2 regions of the Paraburkholderia sp. SOS3 genome follow, and region 1 is predicted to be linked to the other one. Evidence: riboswitches for the same ligand, from Rfam matches in the RefSeq annotation. Region 1 holds a riboswitch; the other holds the start of a gene.
The links. A riboswitch is a leader RNA that binds a small molecule or an ion and turns the genes downstream of it on or off. The one in region 1 is predicted to bind ZMP and ZTP.
Positions count from the first base shown of each region.

Region 2: it holds a riboswitch for ZMP and ZTP, as region 1 does, so the genes downstream of both, BTO02_RS31560 (LysE family translocator) here and glyA (serine hydroxymethyltransferase) in region 1, are expected to answer to the same signal.

Region 1 is NZ_CP018811.1:3,841,201-3,851,698, forward strand. It holds gene BTO02_RS17070 (PilW family protein) at 1-7, opposite strand, end outside; gene BTO02_RS17075 (type IV pilus modification PilV family protein) at 4-462, opposite strand; gene BTO02_RS17080 (GspH/FimT family pseudopilin) at 459-1,019, opposite strand; gene nrdR (transcriptional regulator NrdR) at 1,333-1,824, opposite strand; gene glyA (serine hydroxymethyltransferase) at 1,831-3,078, opposite strand; ZMP/ZTP riboswitch at 3,302-3,401, opposite strand; gene ydfG (bifunctional NADP-dependent 3-hydroxy acid dehydrogenase/3-hydroxypropionate dehydrogenase YdfG) at 3,616-4,362, shown strand; gene ybgC (tol-pal system-associated acyl-CoA thioesterase) at 4,434-4,940, shown strand; gene tolQ (protein TolQ) at 5,096-5,773, shown strand; gene tolR (protein TolR) at 5,784-6,233, shown strand; gene tolA (cell envelope integrity protein TolA) at 6,230-7,261, shown strand; gene tolB (Tol-Pal system beta propeller repeat protein TolB) at 7,458-8,750, shown strand; gene pal (peptidoglycan-associated lipoprotein Pal) at 8,770-9,276, shown strand; gene ybgF (tol-pal system protein YbgF) at 9,292-10,041, shown strand; tRNA gene BTO02_RS17135 (tRNA-Lys) at 10,209-10,284, shown strand.
Region 2 is NZ_CP018812.1:2,588,789-2,599,286, forward strand. It holds gene BTO02_RS31550 (M20 family metallopeptidase) at 1-1,402, opposite strand, end outside; gene BTO02_RS31555 (superinfection immunity protein) at 1,573-1,890, shown strand; ZMP/ZTP riboswitch at 2,007-2,112, shown strand; gene BTO02_RS31560 (LysE family translocator) at 2,136-2,768, shown strand; gene BTO02_RS31565 (YodC family protein) at 2,829-3,107, opposite strand; gene BTO02_RS31570 (hypothetical protein) at 3,630-3,989, opposite strand; gene BTO02_RS31575 (OsmC family protein) at 4,092-4,517, opposite strand; gene BTO02_RS31580 (enoyl-CoA hydratase/isomerase family protein) at 4,916-5,935, shown strand; gene BTO02_RS31585 (porin) at 6,207-7,358, opposite strand; gene BTO02_RS31590 (amylo-alpha-1,6-glucosidase) at 7,858-10,134, opposite strand; gene gltA (citrate synthase) at 10,471-10,498, opposite strand, start outside.

The DNA of each region.
Region 1 (10,498 bases):
GCATCATTCGGCAAACGCAAGAACGACGCAGGCCGTGCCAGCCGGCACCGCGACATCGCCGCATGGCGGCGGCATGTCGATCACTTCGCCCGAACGCGATGCACCGGCAAGCGTGTGCCACGTGACACGCGCCACCGATGTCCGATCGCCGCTGCCGCTCACCGACGCCTCGCCTTGCGGTAACAGATAGCCCGCTCGAGTACGCCATTGCACGAGCGCCGCGCTGCTGCGCGACGCACCGTGCATCGCTTCGACGAGCGCGTCTGCAACGAGCGCTGCGTGCTCACGCGCCGCCGCTGCTCGAGCATCGCGAATCATCCATAGTTGCGCGGCAATCAGACCGAGTGCGGTCACCGCGGTCAACACGACCGCAAGCATGACTTCGATCAGCGATTCGCCACGAGTAAAAGCGGTGTGTGAACCGGCCTTCGAGGTTCGCAAGCGCAAGCGTGAGATCTTCATGCCGACGCCCCGCAAGCGCCCTCGGCGATACGCGCCCGTCCGCCGGCCGCAATCCGGATGCAACGGCGCCACGCGTTGCCTTGTGTCGCCTTCGACGAAACGCGCGGCGCGAGATCGAAGCTGCGAAAGCTGCCGATCGTCTGTCCCGCGGGCGGCGTAAACGTGAGATTCGTCGACGCGCCGGCGATGCTGACCGCCGCGAATTCCGGCTGCGCTCGCAGCGCGAACATGGCGCCCGCCCGTTCGATCATCACGGCCCAACCGCATGACCAGTCCACCGCGCCGGAGCGGCAGGCCTGCCCCGCGGCGAGACAGTGTCTCGCCGCGTCGATGCGGCACACGGTAATGCGCACGCCCCGTCTGATCGCTTCGCTGCGTGCGTAAGCAAGGGTTGAGAGCAATGCATGGGCACGCGCCTCCACCTGATCGCGCATCTGCCATGCGACAAACGAAGGTGTCGCCATCGCTGCAAGCAGAGCCAGCAACGCGACCACCGCCAGCGTTTCGAGCAGCGTGAAGCCGCATCGTACGCATCTCGTCCAGCCATCGTTTCTCATCGTCAGCCTCCGTTGTCAGCAACGATGGCTGCGAATCTACCTTTGCTTCAGGGTGCTAACAATATGCCGAATGGCCAGGTAGCGCGCAAAGGCAAACGCACGCAACATTGCGTGTCTGTCGAACGCGGCACGACGGTAACGCATCGAAGAGACCCGACGCTCGGGAGGGGGAAGAATGCAGCAGATCGAACTGATAGCGGATGCGGTGGCGCACAGTGCCGGCGAGCATCCGGCCGCTTTCGCCTTGCCGCCGAAGCGGCCTGCCGGGCCGCGAACGGAAGGCCTGCGCGCTGCACCGTGGGTTGCAGCCCGATCAGCGCTTGCGCCGGGGTTTGGGCGGACCGGGCGGCGAAGCCATGCGGCGAAACTCCTCGATCACGTCCTCGAACTCGGACACATCTTCGAAACGCCGGTAAACGGATGCGAAGCGCACATAGGCGATCGTGTCGAGCGCGCGCAACTCGTTCATCACGAGTTCGCCGAGCCGTTCGCTGCGCACCTCGCGCTCCCCGCTGCCGAGCAACTGATATTCGATGCGTGCAACGGCGGCGTCGATTGCGTCGGCTGCAACGGGCCGCTTGCGCAGCGCGAGCTTCATGCTCGAGACGATCTTGCGGCGGTCGAACTCGACGCGGCTACCGTCCTTCTTCACGACCGACGGCAGTGCGAGCTCGACGCGCTCGTAAGTGGTAAAGCGCTTGTCGCAAGCCGGACAACGGCGCCGCCGCCGGATGGCGGCGCCGTCTTCGGATACGCGGGAGTCGACGACCTGCGTATCGTCGTGCCGGCAGAACGGGCAGCGCATGGTCGGCTAGCGATAGACCGGGAAGCGCTTCGTCAGCTCGGCGACTTGCGCACGCACGCGCTCGATGGTGGCGGCGTCTTCCGGATTGTCGAGCACGTCGGCAATCAGGTTACCCACCACTTCGGCTTCCTTGACGCCGAAGCCGCGCGTTGTCATGGCGGGCGAACCGAGGCGAATGCCGCTCGTCACGAATGGCTTTTCCGGGTCGTTCGGAATCGCGTTCTTGTTCACCGTGATATGCGCTGCGCCGAGCGCTGCTTCGGCCACCTTGCCGGTGATGTGCTTCGCACGCAGATCGACCAGCATCACGTGGCTCTCGGTGCGCCCCGAGACGATGCGCAGGCCGCGCTTCACAAGCGTTTCGGCAAGCACGCGGGCGTTCTCGACCACGCGCTGCTGATACTCCTTGAACTCCGGCGACAACGCTTCCTTGAACGCCACTGCCTTGGCGGCGATCACATGCATCAGCGGTCCGCCCTGGATGCCGGGGAAGATGGCCGAGTTGATCGGCTTCTCATATTCGGCCTTCATCAGGATCACGCCGCCGCGCGGGCCGCGCAGGCTCTTGTGCGTCGTGGTGGTGACGAAGTCGGCGTGCGGCACCGGGTTCGGATAGACGCCGGCGGCGACGAGACCTGCGTAATGCGCCATGTCGACCATCAGATACGCACCGACCGCCTTCGCGATTTTTGCGAGCCGCTCGAAGTCGATGCGCAGCGCGAACGCAGACGCGCCCGCGACGATAAGCTTCGGCTTGTGTTCGTGAGCAAGCTTCTCGGCCGCTTCGTAATCGATGTCTTCAGCCGCGTCGAGTCCGTAGCTCACGACGTTGAACCACTTGCCCGACATATTGACGGGCGAGCCGTGCGTCAGGTGGCCGCCATGCGCGAGGCTCATACCCATGATCGTGTCGCCGGGCTTGAGCATGGCGAAGAACACACCCTGATTCGCCTGCGAGCCCGAGTTCGGCTGCACGTTCGCCGCCTCGGCGCCGAACAGCTGTTTGACGCGGTCGATCGCGAGCTGCTCGACGATATCGACATACTCGCAACCGCCGTAATAGCGCTTGCCCGGATACCCTTCCGCGTACTTGTTCGTGAGCTGCGAGCCTTGCGCGGCCATCACGGCCGGGCTCGTATAGTTCTCCGACGCGATCAGCTCGATGTGTTCTTCCTGGCGATGGTTTTCCTGCTCGATCGCCTGCCAGACTTCCGGGTCGACGTTCGCAATGGTGCTTTGGGCTTTATCAAACATGTGCGTTCCGTTGAGAATGTTCGGTTGACCGTGATTCCGCACGTGCATATGCGTTCGATCTTGCGCATAACAGCATACAAAGCGGCACGCGAGAGGCGTGCGCAAAGCGCGCAAGCTCACGCGCGGTGCGGCAGGAAACTGGAAGCCTGGATATGCGGACTGCAGAGGCGCCGCACACGCGAGGCAGGCCAGCGACCGGCAGCACGAAGGATCGCGCGCGGATCACAGCTGCCCAGGCGAACGGCAAAACGGAGCCCCGCGCTTCACGGTGGGTTGTTCCACCTTGAACCCGTAGGGTTCTATCGCCAGTCACGCAGGGATGAGCGCGTTAGTTTATTGGAAGCGCATCGAATAGGCAACCAGCCCCACGGCGCCTGCAGTGATGCAAAAAAGCCTGACGAATTCGCTACTTGCGCCCACTTCGCGGCGCCCGGCACGAGATCCGGCGGCCCGCCCGATCCGGCCGCCGCGGCGCGGTTGATCGGGCGCCGCAATGGAAGTAGGCTTGTCGCCTTTCTCAACCCAACGGAAACTGGAATGATCGTCTTTGTCACCGGGGCGTCTGCCGGATTCGGCGCTGCCATCGCGCGTGCTTTTGTCAAAGGCGGCCATCGCGTCGTCGCGACCGCGCGCCGCAAGGACCGCCTCGACGCCCTCGCCCGCGAACTCGGCGAGAACCTGCTGCCGCTGCAGCTCGACGTGCGCGACCGCGCGGCTATTCAGGCGCTGTCGGCCGCGCTGCCCGACGGCTTCGCCGCGGTCGACGTGCTCGTCAACAACGCGGGACTCGCGCTCGGGCTCGCGCCGGCCCACAGGGCCGATCTGGACGACTGGGAAACGATGATCGATACGAACTGCAAAGGCCTCGTGCAAGTGACGCGCGCGCTGCTGCCGGGCATGGTCGCGCGCAACCGCGGCCACGTGATCAACCTGGGTTCGGTCGCAAGCAGCTGGCCGTATGCCGGCGGCAATGTGTACGGCGCGACCAAGGCGTTCGTTGCGCAATTCAGCCTGAATCTGCGCGCGGATCTGACCGGCACCGCGGTGCGCGTGACCGACATCCAGCCGGGCCTGTGCGGTGGCACCGAATTCTCGAACGTGCGCTTTCGCGGCGACGACGCGAAGGCCGCGGGCATCTACAAGGACATGCAGCCGCTCACGGCCGAAGACATCGCCGAATCGATCTTCTGGGTCGCCACGCGCCCGGCGCATGTGAACATCAATTCGATCGAATTGATGCCGGTTGCGCAGTCGTTCGCCGGCCTGTCGGTTCATCGCGGCTGAGCATGCCCGGAGCGGGAAAAGTGAATGAAACCAGTGCCAAAAAAGCAGGCAGCCCGTCAGGTTCCGGTAAAATGCGCGGCATGAAAACTCCTGGCAGTCAGCCCGGCGCCGAAATCGGCTTCACATGGCCGATTCGCGTGTACTACGAAGATACGGACGCCGGCGGCATCGTGTTCTACGTGAACTACCTGAAGTTTTTCGAACGCGCGCGCACCGAATGGCTGCGCGCCTGCGGAATCGAACAAGGCAGGCTCGCGAGCGAAACCGGCACGCTCTTCATCGTCCGCAGCACGGCACTCGACTACCGGTCGCCGGCGCGCCTCGACGACTCGCTCGCGATCGTCAGCCGGATCGAACGGCTCGGCCGCGCAACGGTCGATTTCGTGCAGGAAGCGTGGCGCCAGGATACGCTGCTCGCCACCGGCACGATCCGCATCGGCTGTGTCGACGCAGCGGCGCTGCGGCCCGCCGCGATTGCGCCGGCCGTCCTCGCCGCGTTGCGGCGCGGGCCGCCCGGTTCGGGCGCAAGCACCGGCTCGAGCAATACAACGACAGGCATGTCAACGGCTAACGAGTGAGCACCGTTGTTACCTGGCCAGTGAACTCGTAACGGTCAGAACAAGACCAAGCATGGTTCGGCGAAACGGTTCGCCGAAGCTTCCGGTTCTCCCACCGAACGCTTCGATCCGCCTTTCAGCCGGACGCCCCTAGCGGGACGTTACAGCGAACCTATATGAACACTACACAAGATCTGTCGATCATTTCCCTCGTTCTTAATGCGAGCCTGCTGGCCCAGGCGGTGATGGCGCTCCTGCTGCTGCTGTCTCTGATGTCCTGGACGTTCATCTTCCGCAAGTGGTTTGCAATTCGCCGCGCGCGCGGCCAGACCGAACGCTTCGAGCGCGATTTCTGGTCCGGCGGCGACCTGCAGGCGCTGTATCAGAGCGCCGCGAACAACCGTCATCGCATCGGTGCGCTCGAGCGTATTTTCGAAGCCGGCATGCGTGAATTCCTGAAGGCCAAGGAAAAGCGCCTGAACGATCCGGGTGCGATTCTCGACGGCGCGCGCCGCGCAATGCGGGCGGCTTTCCAGCGTGAAATGGACGTGCTCGAAGCGAATCTCGCGTTTCTCGCGTCGGTCGGCTCGGTGAGCCCTTACATTGGTCTTTTCGGCACCGTCTGGGGCATCATGAATGCGTTTCGCGGCCTCGCGAACGTGCAGCAGGCCACCCTCGCGAACGTCGCGCCGGGCATCGCCGAAGCGCTGACGGCCACCGCAATCGGCCTGTTCGCCGCGATTCCTGCCGTGGTCGCGTACAACCGCTACGCTCACGATATCGACCGCCTCGCGATCCGCTTCGAGACCTTCATCGAAGAGTTCTCGAATATCCTGCAGCGCCAGGCGCACTAAGGAGTCCACGATGGCCGGTTCATCGATCCGTTCCAGCATGCGCGGCGGCCGTTCGCGCCGCGCCATGTCCGACATCAACGTCGTGCCGTATATCGACGTGATGCTCGTCCTGCTCGTCATCTTCATGGTGACGGCGCCGCTCGTCGCGCCGTCGATCGTCAATCTGCCCACCGTCGGCGGCGCCGCGCCGCAGCAGCAGACGCCGCCCGTGGTCGTGAATATCCGCGCCGACGGCAACATGAGCGTGCGTTACAAGGACGACGCGGGCACCACGCAGCAGGAAACCATGACGCGGGCCGACCTGAACAGCTTCGTCACCGACCGCGAGCAATCGCATCCCGACCAGCCGGTCGTGATTGCCGCCGACAAGACCGTGAAGTACGAGGTCGTGATGAACGTGATGTCCGATCTGAAAGCGCGCGGCGTCAAGCGCGTTGGATTGCTCGTCAAATCGCAATGATTCGCCAGAAATCCGCTTATCCGTTGCAGCCGCCGCGTGAGCGCGGCACGTGGCGCGCGTTCGCGCTCGCGGCGTTGATGCATGTGCTGCTCGGTTTCTTCCTGTATCACGGCATCCAGTGGCAAAACAGCACGCCCGCAGGCGCGGAAGCCGAAATCTGGACGTCGGTGCCCGATCTGTCGACGCCTCGCGTCGCCCCGCCCCCGCCCGCCCCGGTCGCGCCCGCGCCGCCCGTGCAGGACGAGGAGGCGGACATCGCGCTCCAGGAGAAAAAACGCAAGCAGCAGGAGGCTGCGCGCGAAGCACAGCTGGCCGAGCAGCAACGGCAACAGCAGTTGCAGGCGCAACAGGAAGCCGACGCGAAGCGTCAGCAGCAGCTCGCCGCCGAACAGGCCGCGATGGCCGCGGCGTTGAAGAAGCAGCAGCAACAGCAGCAGGCGCAAAAGCTCAAGCAGCAACAGCTGGCCGAGCAACAGAAGCAGGATCAGCTGAAAAAACAACAGCAGGAAGAGCAGCAGAAAGCGCAGCAGCAGAAAGAGCAGCAGCAGAAGGAACAACAGGCGAAGGCCGACGAGCAGAAGAAGGCCGAAGCGGAAAAGGCAGCGAAGGCGAAGGCGGCGGCCCAGGCCGAAGCGGCGAAGAAGCTCGACGCGGAGCGCCGCCAGCGCCTCGCGGCACTGCAAGGCATGGCGGGCGGCGAGGGCTCCACCGGCAATGGCCTCGCGAAGAGCGGCACGGGCAGCGGCGCGGGCGGCAACGCCACGTCGCCCGGCTACGCGGAGAAGGTGCAACGGCGCGTGCGGCCGAATATCGTCTGGGCCGGCGACACGCAAGGGCTCGAGACCGTGGTCTCGGTGCGCTGTGCGCCGACGGGGACATTGCTGTCGGCAACCGTCACGCGCAGCAGCGGCAATTCGCAGTGGGATGACGCGGCGCTGCGCGCGGTCCAGCGTTCGGATCCGATGCCGCAAGATACAAATGGCAAGACACCGGCCAGTTTTACCATTACGCTGCGTCCGGCGGGTTGAGGTGGGGTAAGTGGCGCATGCACGTATCGTTGGACCGAACGCGGCGCGACTTGCGCGGACGCGCCCCGGCCCTTAAGGCATGCTGAAAGCTGTGAGCGAGGCCTGGCACGGCTGGCAAGCCTTCGGGAACGATTTCTGCGTGCTTGTGTCTGTTTGCAGTTGTGAAGGTTTTTGTACTTTGGGGAATCGATAAAGCATGAGTTTGATGACGAAGCTAGGCCTGCGAACACTGGTGGCGTCTTGCCTGATTACGGCAGGCGGTGCGGCACATGCACAGCTGAACGTCCTCGTGACGGGCGTCGGGTCCACGCAGTTTCCGATCGCGACCGCGAATTTTGCCAACGAAAGCAGTTCCCCACAGCAGATCAGCACGATCGTACGGCAGGATCTGCAACGCAGCGGCAAGTTCACGAATATCGACGCGGGGTCCACGCCGGTCTCGGAGAGCGATACAGTCGACCTCGGCAGCTGGAAGGCCAAGGGTGCCGACGCGTTCGTCGCCGGCAGTGTGACGAAACGCCCCGACGGCCAGTATGAAGTGCGCTTCAAGCTCTACGACACGGTCAAGGGCGAAAACCTCGGCGGTCTCGTACTCGTCAGCCCGGAGAGCGGTCTGCGCATGAGCGCGCACAAGGTAGCCGACTACATCTACGCGAAGCTGATGGGCACACGCGGCGTCTTCGCCACGCGCCTTTCATACGTGATCAAGGTCGGCAGCCGCTACCAGCTGCAAATCTCCGACTCGGACGGGCAGGACGCGCATATCGCGCTGTCGAGCCCCGAGCCGATCATCTCGCCGGCATGGTCGCCGGACGGCACGAAGGTCGCGTACGTGTCGTTCGAGAAGAAGAAGCCAATCGTTTATATCCACGACCTGCCGACCGGCCGGCGCATCATCGTGTCCGATCAGAAGGGTAACAACAGCGCGCCGGCGTGGTCGCCGGACGGCCGCACGCTCGCACTGGCCCTTTCGCGCACCGGCAACACGCAGATCTTCGCCGTCAATGCGGACGGCAGCGGTCTGCGCCGCCTGACGCAAGGCAGCTCGATCGATACTGAGCCCGATTTCTCTCCGGACGGCCAGACGATCTACTTCACGAGCGACCGCGGCGGCCAGCCGCAAATCTACAAAATGCCGGCCGCGGGCGAAAACGCGGGCGCTGCGCAGCGCGTGACCTTCACCGGCAGCTATAACACGAGCCCTCGCGTGAGCCCCGACGGCAAACAACTCGCGTATATTTCGCGCACCGGCGGCGGTTTCAAGCTGTACATCCAGGATCTGCAGTCGGGCGTCGCGACGGCGCTCACCGACACAACACATGACGAATCGCCGAGTTTTGCGGCGAATGGTCAGTACATCCTTTACGCCACTCAGGTGAACGGCCGTGGCGTGTTGGCCGCTGTATCGACCGATGGTCGGACGCGGCAGGTCCTGTCCGTTCAGGGTGGCAGCGTGCGCGAGCCGTCCTGGGGCCCGTTTATGCAATGACACACAAGGAGAGTAAAACATGAAGTCGAAATTGCGTCTTACACTGGCCGCGCTGACGGTTGTCGGCGTTCTCGCAGCTTGCTCGTCGACGCCGAAGCCCACGAGCACGACCGCGGGCAACATCAACGCCCAGCCGAATCCGAACGCGGTCGCTCCGGTCACCGTCGACGAACTGAACAACCCGAACAGCCCGCTCGCGAAGCGCAGCGTGTATTTCGATTTCGACAGCTACTCGGTGAAGGACGAATACCAGCCGCTGCTGCAGCAACACGCGCAGTATCTGAAGTCGCACCCGCAGCGTCACGTGCTGATCCAGGGCAACACCGACGAGCGCGGTACGAGCGAGTACAACCTCGCGCTGGGCCAGAAGCGTGCGGAAGCCGTGCGTCGCGCGATGTCGCTGATGGGCGTGCCCGATCAGCAAATGGAAGCCGTGAGCCTCGGCAAGGAAAAGCCGCTTGCAACCGGTCATGACGAAGCGTCGTGGGCGCAAAACCGCCGCGCCGATCTCGTCTACCAACAGTAACGGGTAACGCGCCGTATGACACACCGTTTCTCCCGGCTGCGGCTCGCCGCAGCAGCGTGCGCGGCAGGCGTGGCTTTCACGGCCATGCCGGCGCATGCAGGCCTGTTCGACGACGACCAGGCCCGCCAGGCGATTCTCGACCTGCGCACGAAGACCGACAGTCTGACGAACCAGTTGTCGGCCGCGCAACGTACGATCCTCGATCAGTCGAACCGTCTCGACCAGCTTAACCAGCAGGTCGCGACACTGCGCGGCCAGAACGAAGATCTGACGAACCAGCTGTCTATCTTGCAGAAGCAGCAGAAGGACTACTACTCCGACCTCGACGGCCGGCTGAAGAAGTTCGAGCCGCAGCAGCAAACGGTCGACGGCGTGCAGGGCATGGTGCAGCCGGGTGAAACGGACGCGTTCAACGCGGCGTCGCAGCAGTTTCGCAACGGCGACTTCAAGGGTGCCGCTGCATCGTTTCGCAGCTTCATCTCGAAGTATCCGCAAAGCCCGTATCAGCCGACCGCACAGTACTGGCTCGGCAACGCGATGTACGCACAGCGCGACTACAAAGGGTCGACCTCGATCTGGCAAGGGGTCGTGAAGAACTACCCGGACAGCCCGCGTGCGCCCGAAGCGCTGCTCGCCATTGCGAACAACCAGCTCGAGCAGGGGCAGAAGGCCGCCGCGAAGAAGACGCTCGAGCAGATCGTCGCGCAATACGGCAACTCCGATGTCGCGCAATCTGCGCAAAGCAAGCTTTCGCAGATCAAGTAGCATGATGGCCAAACCCGGCGTGCCGCCACGGCAAGTGGCGGCAGCGTCGATTTGCCGGGCTGCGCGCGGCCGCTCTCGCATTGCGCGATGGCATCGACAGGCGTGAAGGGGCTTCGATAGCCTTGACACTGCTGTAGGGCTATCGCTATAATCTCGCTTCTCTTTTGGGGTCGTTAGCTCAGCTGGTAGAGCAGCGGACTTTTAATCCGTTGGTCACTGGTTCGAATCCAGTACGGCCTACCAAAAACCGTATCAAGCAGAAAGCCCGGTCTTCTCGACCGGGCTTTTTGTTTTTGTACGCGTCTTTTGCAAGTACGAACTCATTGTGCGCGCCCTGCGCACCCCGGGCTCGCTCACTCGCTGCGCCTGGCGCGTGGAGCGAATTGATTAGCCACCCTTATTTTCTATAAAACTTCTCGCTTGTCGAAACGTATCGGCATCAATCGATACTGGCGAT
Region 2 (10,498 bases), on a different replicon from region 1:
GTACGTGCAGGAACTCGTTGGGGCCGTGCGCATTCGACTTCGGTCCGAGCACGCCGCACACCATGAACTGCGACTGCGGAAAGCCCGCTTTCAATACGTTCATCAACGGGATCGTGCCGCCCTGGCCGATATAGGCACAGTCGGCGCCGAAGTGCTGGCGCGATGCGTCGTTCAATGCGGCGCCGAGCCAGCTTGCGACATCCGGAGCGTTCCAGCCGGTCGCCGCGCCGCTGTCGGGCTTGAACGTGACTTTCGCGTTGTAAGGCGGATCGAGTTCGAGCAACGCTTGCAATTCATTGACAGCGTTGCTGGCGTCGACGAGCGGCGGCAGCCGCAGCGACAGCTTGAACGCGGTGCGCGGGCGCAGTACGTTGCCCGCGTCGGCGAGCGACGGCAGGCCGGACGCACCGGTCACCGCAAGCGACGGGCGCCACGTCGAATTGAGCAGCGCGTCTTTCGGGTCGGTGGTGGTCGGCAGCACTTGCCGGCCGTCCTGACCGCACGCCCAGGGCATTTTCTTCCACACGTCGTCGCCGAGTATCGTCGCGGTCGCTTCGGCTTCGCGCAGACGCTCGGGCGGTATCGGGCAATGAAAACCCTTTGGCAGCAGATTGCCCGTCGATGCGTCTTCGAGCCGCTCGAACAGTTGGCGCATGATGCGGAAGCTCGAAGGCGCAATACCGCCGTAGGAGCCCGAATGAATGCCCTCGTCGAGCACCTGCACCTCGAGGTCGCCCGAAACGAGGCCGCGCAGCGACGTGGTGAGCCAGAGCTGGTCGTAATTGCCCGCGCCCGAATCAAGGCACACGACGAGGCCGACTTTGCCGAGCCGGTCGCGCAGTGCATCGACATACGGCAGCAGGTCGTAACTGCCCGACTCCTCGCAGGTTTCGATGAGCCCGACGCAGCGCGGCCGTTCGACGCCTTGCGCATCGAGAGCCGCGAGCGCGGTGACGCTCGCGTAGATCGCGTAGCCGTCGTCGGCGCCACCGCGGCCATAGAGCTTGCCGTCTTCGAGCTTCGGCACCCACGGGCCGAGGTCGTTGCGCCAGCCCGCGAATTCCGGCTGCTTGTCGAGATGCCCATACAACACGATGGTTTCGGTGCTGCCCGGGCGCGTTGCAGGCGATTCGAAGAAGATCACCGGCGTGCGGCCCGGCAGCCGCACCACTTCGAGCTTCAGACCGCGCACCGGCTGCGTTTCGGCCCACTTCGCCGCTTCGGTGACGACGCGCTCGATATAGCCGTGCTTCTGCCAGTCGGGATCGAACGCCGGGCTTTTGGCCGGGACGGCGATGTAGTCGGTCAGCGCGGGCACGATCTCGTCGTTCCATTTGCGCTCGACGAAATCGCGCAGCGTGGTGGGGTCAAGTTTCGATTGCGTGGTGGCGTCGGAAATCATCGCGGCATGTCCGGTCGGTGAAAGAACACATGATAGTCCCGATCATGCGCGGCGCAGCGAAGGGCGCGTCGCCGCGCGCCGCATGCGGCGCGGTGTGGCTGTGCGCTGCGCGTGCGCAGCGTTCGCGCGACAATGGTGCATTCGTCATGCATCGCCCCCTTGGCAATCTCATGGAGAATCTCGTTATACAAGGCGTCGCGGCTATCGCCGCGCTCGGAGTCTATTTCCTGCCGTCGATCATCGCCGACCGGCGCAAACGCTACGATCTGCTGACTATCGCGCTCTTCAACGCCGTGGTCGGCTGGACCGTGTTCGGCTGGCTGCTTGCGCTTTACTGGGCGCTACAGCCGAATCCGCCGAAAAACGTGGCTGGCGAAATCGTAAAGTCGCGCAAGATCGTGAGCATGCGCAAGTTTTCGACGATGCTCGCCGATCGCGTGCGCCTGCGCTCGTCGCGCACCAAGGCGCGCGAGCGTTCGTCGAAGTGAAGTGGGAAAAGTGAGGGCCGGCCGCCGGCCCTGCTGTCGGGCTGACATACCGCTGAATAGGCCTCCTGTCGACACGCGCAAGGGGCCGCGCAACAGCTGTTGTCATGGGATAATCTTGTGGTTCGCGCGACTGGCGCTACGAGATGGATCACCATCGGGGAACGCGAACCGCACTCCGCCGCTGGCCGGAATCGCGAATCGCCGCGCGCCTGGGCATTGCCTCGATCTTGTCACGGAGACATGCAATGCCCGAACACACCTCTCTTCTCGCTTTCGGCCTCGTCGCACTGGGCATGGCACTGACGCCCGGCCCGAATATGGTTTACCTCGTCTCGCGCTCGATCTGCCAGGGACGCACGGCGGGGCTGATTTCCCTCGGCGGCGTCGCGCTCGGTTTCGTCGTCTATATGTTGTCTGCGGCCTTCGGCATTACTGCGCTGCTGCTTGCCGTGCCTTTCGCGTACGATGCGCTGCGCTTCGGCGGTGCGCTTTATCTGTTGTGGCTCGCATGGCAAGCAGTAAAGCCCGGCGGACGTTCGCCGTTTCAGGTGCGCGCACTGCCCGCTGACAGCCGGGGCAAGCTGTTTGCGATGGGCTTCGTGACCAATCTGCTGAACCCGAAAATCGCGGTGCTATACCTGTCGCTGCTGCCGCAGTTCATCGATCCGCTACACGGCAGCGTGCTCGGCCAGTCGCTCGCGCTGGGCTTCGTGCAGATTGCGCTTAGCATGTGCGTGAACGCGGCGGTCGCGATGACCGCGGGCTCGATTGCCGGGTTTCTTGCGCGCCGGCCGACATGGCTTGTGGTCCAACGCTGGATGATGGGCACGGTGCTGACGGGTCTGGCCGTGCGAATGGCCATGGACGCGCGGCGCTAGAGCGTATCCAGGCCGTTTATCGACAGGCGCGCTCAGGGAAGCGCACCTCGTTTGCCTCGCTCACGGAAGCACGACCCGAATGAACTTGTGCAGTTGCACCGAGCCCGCCGGAATCGAGCGCGGCTCGCAACGCACGTTCTCGTAATCGAAAATGTCCTGGCGTAATTCGCCGTGCTCGTCGAACCACTGGCAGACAAGCCGGTCGGCCGCCGAACCGGCCACCGGCCCTGCGTAAGTGACCGTCATGCGCGGGCCGCCGGCCTTGAGCGTGACAACATCGCCAACGTTGAATTGGTCGGCACGCGTCGTATCGAATGGTTTGAGAGTAGCAGTCAGCATGATGTCCCCGTTATAAGCGTAAGCGTCGAGCCGTCTGATCAAACACTGCCGTAAACGCACTACCGTCGAATCAATTGAAAGTGCCGCAAGATTATCAATCGGATTTTCCGCAAGCAAGCTTTTTCTAAAAAGATACCGAGGCCCGTGCTAATTAAGTGACCTTATAAAATATTTTAGAACGAATGTTCAGCATGTGGGACACCGATGCCCGTCAGTTCCGTGCTCTCCGCTCTGTAAGAGTTGATGCCCTTGCGACACGGGTCTGAAGGGCGCGGCTACCGCGCCTGTAATCTTCCCTGCATGTGCGATGTCATACGCGTGCAATAATATTTGCTAACTCGCAATGCGCAGACTTAATCTCCCATAATCCAATCATCAATAAACCGACCGATCATTGCTGAACCACGATAAATCGCGCGGCGCCAGAAATCCGTCAAAAAGATCGCGCTATTTACGGGTAATTACCGAGGGCTGGTTAGATGCGTGACGAATATTTTCCGCACGTGCGGGTTTCTGCCCGATTCACGCGCAATTGTTCAGTGCACGACTTTCGCGCGCAAGGCGTAGCGCGCGCTGCTGAGGGCGCACCACCCTCACGCTCGGCACCACGCAAGCCGCGAGCAGAATTGCGTTGATGCTCAGGCTGCCTTCGAACGCACGCGCGTACGCTTGCGGCGCGTCGTGCCCCTGAACGATGCCGAAGAACACGCCGCTGATTACCGCAATACCGAACGCGGCACTGATCTGCAGCGTCGTGTTCACGACGCCCGGGCGGACGAGCCCCAGATAAAACAACAGCTCCGGTTCGACGCGTCGCAGCGTCGCCCAGCCTGTCACCGTGAAGCCGACGGCGAGCAGCCTGGGTACGATCGGTCCGGACATACTGCGGCTTTTATGACTGGTCAGTCGATAAATCGACCACTAAGCGGTTTGCCGCGGCACAGGTCGTTCCTCTGCCGCGGCATCCCGCCATACCGGTCGCGCTCAGGTCTCGAGCTTCGCGTCCATCGTGATCGTTGCGTTCAGTACCTTCGAGATTGGGCAGCCGGCTTTCGCATCCGCTGCAGCCTTTTCGAATTTGGCCTTGTCGCCTCCGGGGATTTTGACTACGACATCGAGGTGCGAGGCGGTAAGCGAAAAGCCGCCACCGTCTTTATCGAGGGTGACCGTCGCCGTAGTCGCAATCCGCTCCGGTTTGATGCCGGCCTTGCCCAGTTCCGCCGATAGCGCCATTGAAAAACAGCCGGCATGCGCGGCCGCGATCAGCTCTTCGGGATTCGTGCCGACGCCGCTTTCGAACCGTGTCGAGAACGAATACTGCGTGTCTTTCAGCACGCCGCTATCAGTCGAGATGCTGCCCTTTCCGTCCTGCAGACCGCCCTGCCAGACTGCCGATGCTTTGCGCTTCATTACACTCTCCTGTGGTTGCCTCATCGATGCGAGCGTGCCGTTGCACGCGCCGTGCCGCGACGCCTGTCCGCAATGATCCCGCCCGGATTCTTCTGCGGAAAACGGCCTCCATTGCAATCGCCACGCTTCGACCGAGGCGCGGGCCTGGACCAACTTCATCATAGGCTCAAGCTCGCAACGTCGCGTCGACGCCGTGCTGATCGCTTCAAACGCCATAGCGCGTCCGATCCATCTTTTCCGGCACGGTTAAAAGTTCCTGATAGCGCTTCCCGCTCCACGCGATGCGCTGTCCCTTGCTGATCAAGCATGAGAGCGTAGTGGCAGCGCGTGCTTCGGCCCGATGCTAGTATCCGAACCAGTTCATAAACCGGGTCGATCGGACTTCCGCAAGTGCGCGCTTGACCGGCACATCTTCTCCGGCCGACCTACTGGCCCAGATGAACTGGCAACGCTTCAACGCGGCAAATGGACGCTGTTGCGCAGTTCCTTCTATACCCGCGTCGACTTCCCGATTCGCACCGCACCCCGTGCAAACGCATTTTCGAGGAGGCACCATGATCGACAAGGTTGGGTCGAGCGCTTCGAGCGCCGCGCAAGAGCAGGTACGTGTCAGGCGCGTAACACCGGCATATTGGCAAGCTACGTTGCACAATCCGCCGTTCAACATCTTTGGTCCTGACTCCATTCCACAGTTGCAGGCTGTGGTCCACGCGATCGAAACGACGCCGGAGCTCAAGGTGGTCGTGTTTCAGAGCGACGTGCCCGGCTACTTCCTGACTCACTACGATTTCATCCCGCCCTTGTCGGATTCGACTGGTCTGCCCAACGGCCCGACCAGCCTGCATCCGATACCGGACATGATGGTGCGGATCGCAAGGTCGCGCGTCATATCGATCGCAAAACTGCGCGGGCGAGTGACCGGCGTCGGCGGCGAACTGGCGCTCGCGAGCGACATGCGCTTCGCCGCCCTCGAAAATCTCGAGATCTCGCAATGGGAAGCGGGCGCGGGATTCGTACCCGGCGGCGGTCCGATGGCGAGGCTGCCGCGTCTGATCGGCCGTGGCCGGGCGATGGAAGTCCTGCTCGGCGCCGACAATATCGACGGCGAGACGGCCGACAAATACGGCTACGTGAATCGCTCGCTGCCGGACGCTCAGCTCGACGACTTCGTGGACAGATTGGCGCGTCGCATTGCGAGCTTCGACGGCGAGTCGCTTGCCGACATCAAGCAGGCCGTGAACTACGCAAGCCTGCCGCCCGATGCGGAGTCTGCCGCTGGCTGGAATCTGTTTATCTGGTCCGTGCAGCGACCCGAAGCACAATACCGCATCGGCGAACTGATGAAGCGCGGCTTGCAGAAGGACCCCGACATCGAGCGCAATCTCAATCGCTACACAGAAGAAGTGGGCAAGCGCTAAGCCGTAGCCAGATCAGCGTCCGAATCGGAATGTGCGTGGTCCACGTCGTGCACGCTGTGTCGAAGCGGCTCGCGATGTTCGCGCACCTTCGGGATTATCGACTCGCTACAGGTAAAGGCCTATCTGATCCTGCGTTCCAACGCCGACTGACTATCAATGCGGCGCGGACATCACCGGGTGATGGCGGACGTAGCAAGAAAAAACCCCGTCCGACACAAATGTCCGACGGGGTTTTGGCCTTACGTTGCTTCTGTACGGAAAACCGTGCGTCCTAGAAGCGGTGACGCATACCGATCGTCGCCACCACCTGGTTGCCCGTCGACGACGCGCCACCCGAGTTGTTGACGAACGCCACGAAGTTGCTGCCCGACACGTGCTGGTACATGCCTTCGGCGTACACGTCCGTGCGCTTGGACAGCGAATACACTGCCTGCAGGTTCACCTGGTTCCACTTCGGATCCGAGCCGAACGTCGAGCTGTCCGACACGTGGCCATTCGTGTACGTGTACGCGACTCCAAGGCTGATCGCCGGCGTCACCGCGTACTTGCCGTTCACTTCATAGTTGTCGAACGTCACATGGCCGTTCGCCGAACCGAACGACTGCGTGCCCTGGAACTGGCTGTGCGTGTACACGAATCCGACGAGCGCCGGCCCGATCGCGTAGTTGATGCCTGCGCCGACCGTACGCTGAACGTCGGCGCCGAGCACGAAGCCGCCCGTGCCGTTCGACTGCGATTCGGCGAGGTCGACCGCGCCCGCCGTGTTCGCGGTGCTGTTCGAACCGTTGATCTGCAGGTAGCCAGCCGCGACGTTGAAGCCCGCGAACGAGTAGCTCGCGCCGGCGCTATAGGCGCGATTCACGGCGAAGTCGTCGTTGTTCGAGAACGCGTACAAGCCGCCGAACTTGAAACCGCCGTAGTTCGCGCTGTTGTACTTGATCGAGTTGTTCATCCGAACCGAGTGGTTCAGGTTGTCGTTATCGAACGGGTGCGCGAAGCCGGTGTCGCCGAACGTGCCTGCCGTGCCCGACAGCGGCGCGACGAAGTCGACCAGCGAGTCGTACTGGCGGCCCAGCGTGACGGTGCCGTACTGGTTGCTCGCCAGACCGACGAACGCTTGCCGGCCGAACAGACGGCTGTGCTGGGCAAGCGTGCCGTTCGTTACGCTGAAACCATTTTCGAGCACGAAGATCGCGTGCAGACCGCCGCCGAGATCTTCAGAGCCGCGTACACCGAAGCGGCTGCCGTTGATTTCGCCGCTGGTGGCCTGGAACAGCGAGCCATGGCTGCCGCCTTTGACGACGTTGTTCGTATATTGCAGACCGGCATCGATGATGCCGTAGAGAGTCACGGAACTTTGCGCATGCGCGCTCGACGCGGCGAATGCGGCAATGACCGCCGCGGGGATGGCGATTTTCTTCACTGAGTAGCTCCTTCGTGTGGAAACCGGATTAACGGCGAACGAAAGTATAGGGAGCTACCCGCAATAAGCATCTCGCCATATATCGCAATACTGTTCGTCTATTGGAGCTGTATATCTTTCATAAAACAGTAATACGCAAGTCAGGCAAAGCTTTGGCAGGCTTCCGGCACGCTTCGATTAGAGCTTTTAACGTGTAGCAGTGGCGCAACTGCAACGCGGTCCGGGAGTTCCGATACGAGAAGGGCTATTCCGGCTCATCCGGCCAGATCGCGTAATTCGCGCGATCTGGCCGCATACACTCTGGACCTGAATTCCGCTTACCGATAGCTCATTAGTTGTTGATCATGCTTTCAGTTTCTCTTTTTGCATTGATCAAAAGAATTCGAAGAACAGGAAGCCATATTCCTCAATAATTATTATTGCAATCTGAGAAATATGGCTATCCGGCAGCCGTTCTTTCAGAACATTTTTTGCGTAAATCGAACCGCATTATTTCGCTTTATAGCAATGCGACCACTCGCACGTCGCTCTGCTCGGACGACGCGACCACCTTGCCGTCCATGCGCCGGAACGTAATTGACACGGTCGCGTCGCCGACGCGAAGGTTGCTGATCTCGAGCCAGTCGATGCCGTCCGGCAGCATCGGCTGCTCGATCAGTACTTCGCGCCGCGCCGCATCGATCGTTACGCCGAGGCACGCCTCGAGCATCATGAACGGCGATCCGGCCGCCCACGCCTGCGGCAGGCATGCAACCGGGTACGCGGTCGGCGGCTCGCCGCGGCGTCGCTGGAAGCCGCAGAACAGCTCCGGCAGCCGCATATCGAACTTGACCGCCGCCTGGAACAGCGCCTGCAGCAGATTGACGGCGGCCGGCTTGCCGCCGTAGCGCACGAGTCCGCGCGCGCAAAGCGCGTTGTCATGCGGCCAGACCGAGCCGTTGTGATACGCCATCGGATTGAAGCGCGGCTGCCCCGCCGCAAGCGTACGCACGCCCCAGCCCGTATGAAAGAGCGAGGATCCGAGCGTATGCGCGACCGCTTCGCCGCGCTCGCGCTTCGGCAGTCCGAACGCGAGCAGATGTCCCGCGTTCGACGCGAGCACGCGACACAGCTCGCCGTGGCCATCGAGTGCGATGCCGTAGAAATTCAGGTCTTCCATCCAGTACAACGCTTCGACGCGCTCGCGAATCGACGTCGCGCGCTGGGTGTAGCGCATCGCATCGCTCGTCAGGCCGCGCAACGCCGCGAACTGCGCCATCGTGTCGAACGCGGCGCTCGCATACGCCTGCACTTCGACGAGCGCGATCGGGCCGTCCGGAAAGCGGCCGTCGGCATGGAACACGGAGTCGTGACTGTCTTTCCAGCCCTGATTCGCGAGCCCGCCGTCGGAAGCGCGCTGATAGTCGAGCAGACCGAACCGGTTCTTGTCGCAGACGCCTGCGACCCACTTCGCCGCACGCTCGAGCGCTGGCCACAACTCGTCGACGAGCGCCGTGTCGCCGGTGCGCGTCACGTATGCGCCGGCCAGCACGATGAATAGCGGCGTCGTGTCGACGCCTCCGTAGTACAGCGCAAACGGCACTTCGCCCGTTGCCGCCATCTCGCCGCGCCGCAGTTCGTGCATGATCTTGCCGACCGCGGCGTCGCGGAATGCCGAATCTTCGAGCGCCTGATGCTTCGCGAGAAAGCGCAGCACGCCACGCGCAAGCCCCGGCTGCAGCCATAACGACTGCAGCGAGGTGATCACCGCGTCGCGGCCGAATGGCGTGGAGAACCACGGGATGCCCGCATACGGATACGGACCCGTTTCGAGATCGGTGGTCAGCAGGCTCAAATCCGCCTGCGAACGGTCGATCCACGCGTTGAAGAGCGGATTGCTCGAACGCACGCGCGCCGACGCGCGGCGCCGCTCGCGCATCATCAGGTGCGCGTCGACGAGTGCCGCTCGCACCGCGGCGCGGCCGACGCGCGGACGCACGGTATCGATCTGCGACGTATGCGCTTCGCTGAATGAATGCGTGGGCTGCGGCACGTGCGCGTCGCCGCGCCCCTTGCCTTCGACTTCGACGGCCACCGACAGATAGATCGACAGGCAGGCCTGCGCCGGCAGCCGCACCGAATAATCGGCGCGGCCGGCGAGCAGCTTGTCCGGCGTCGGCGAAAAAGCGATGCGCACGCGGCGCGACACGTCGTCGAGGCCGATATAGTTGAGCAGCACTTCGCCGTTCTCGACGCGTGCCGGTTCGATCGTGCCTTGCTTCGGGCGCTTGAGACCGCGCACTTCGAACATGTCGCGGAAGTCGCTCGCAAACGAAATGGAGAGCGGCACGACCGCTTCATTCGTGCCGTAGTTCGTCAGTTCGATCGCTTCGTTCAATACTGTGCCGCACAGCACGCGCACGCGCTCGACGTGAATCGCGCCTTCCGGTGTGATGTCGCCGCCCAAAGGCGGCAGCGGACGATTCGTGAGGTGCGCGGTAAACGCCGTGTTGTCGCTGCTCACGCTGCCCGACAGCAGCGACGGCGCGCGCCCGCCGAATGTGAGGCGCAATTGCGACAGCACCCGCGTATCGTTGACGAACAAGCCATCGTCGACGCCGGTAATGTCGCCCAGTGGATCGTTGACGATGAATGTCCCGCCCGACTTCAAGACCGACTGGTTGGCACTCGCCACGTTCAGATTTTCCGGCGCGATGAATGCGCCGTCGTCTTCCTGCTCCTCGAAATCCGCGCGTTCCGTATGTGTCAGTCCACCTAGTGCTTCCGGATTCTGCATCAGCTCCCTCCCTGTGCTCGTCTGTGCTCGTCGATCATCGTTCCGATTTTAGAGGGTCTACGCGAAATGGGCACGCTTGCGTTGCGAGCATGCACGCGCGGTTTCACAGTCGCACCCGGACGCACCGGACAAATCGGCAAACGAAACTGGAAAAAATGCGGGAAATGATGGGGGCACAGAGGCGGTATCGGCGCGGTGCCCGCGGTGCCGACTGCGCGATTTTGGCACGCTGCATGCGCTTGCGCGTACCGGTGGTCGACGGATGCGTTCGCCGCGCGAGCGCATCCGGGTAGATCCCGAGCCGGATCCAGCCGGATCCAGTTACATTCGTCGGGATCAACGCTCGGCGAGCGGCTTCGCCTCG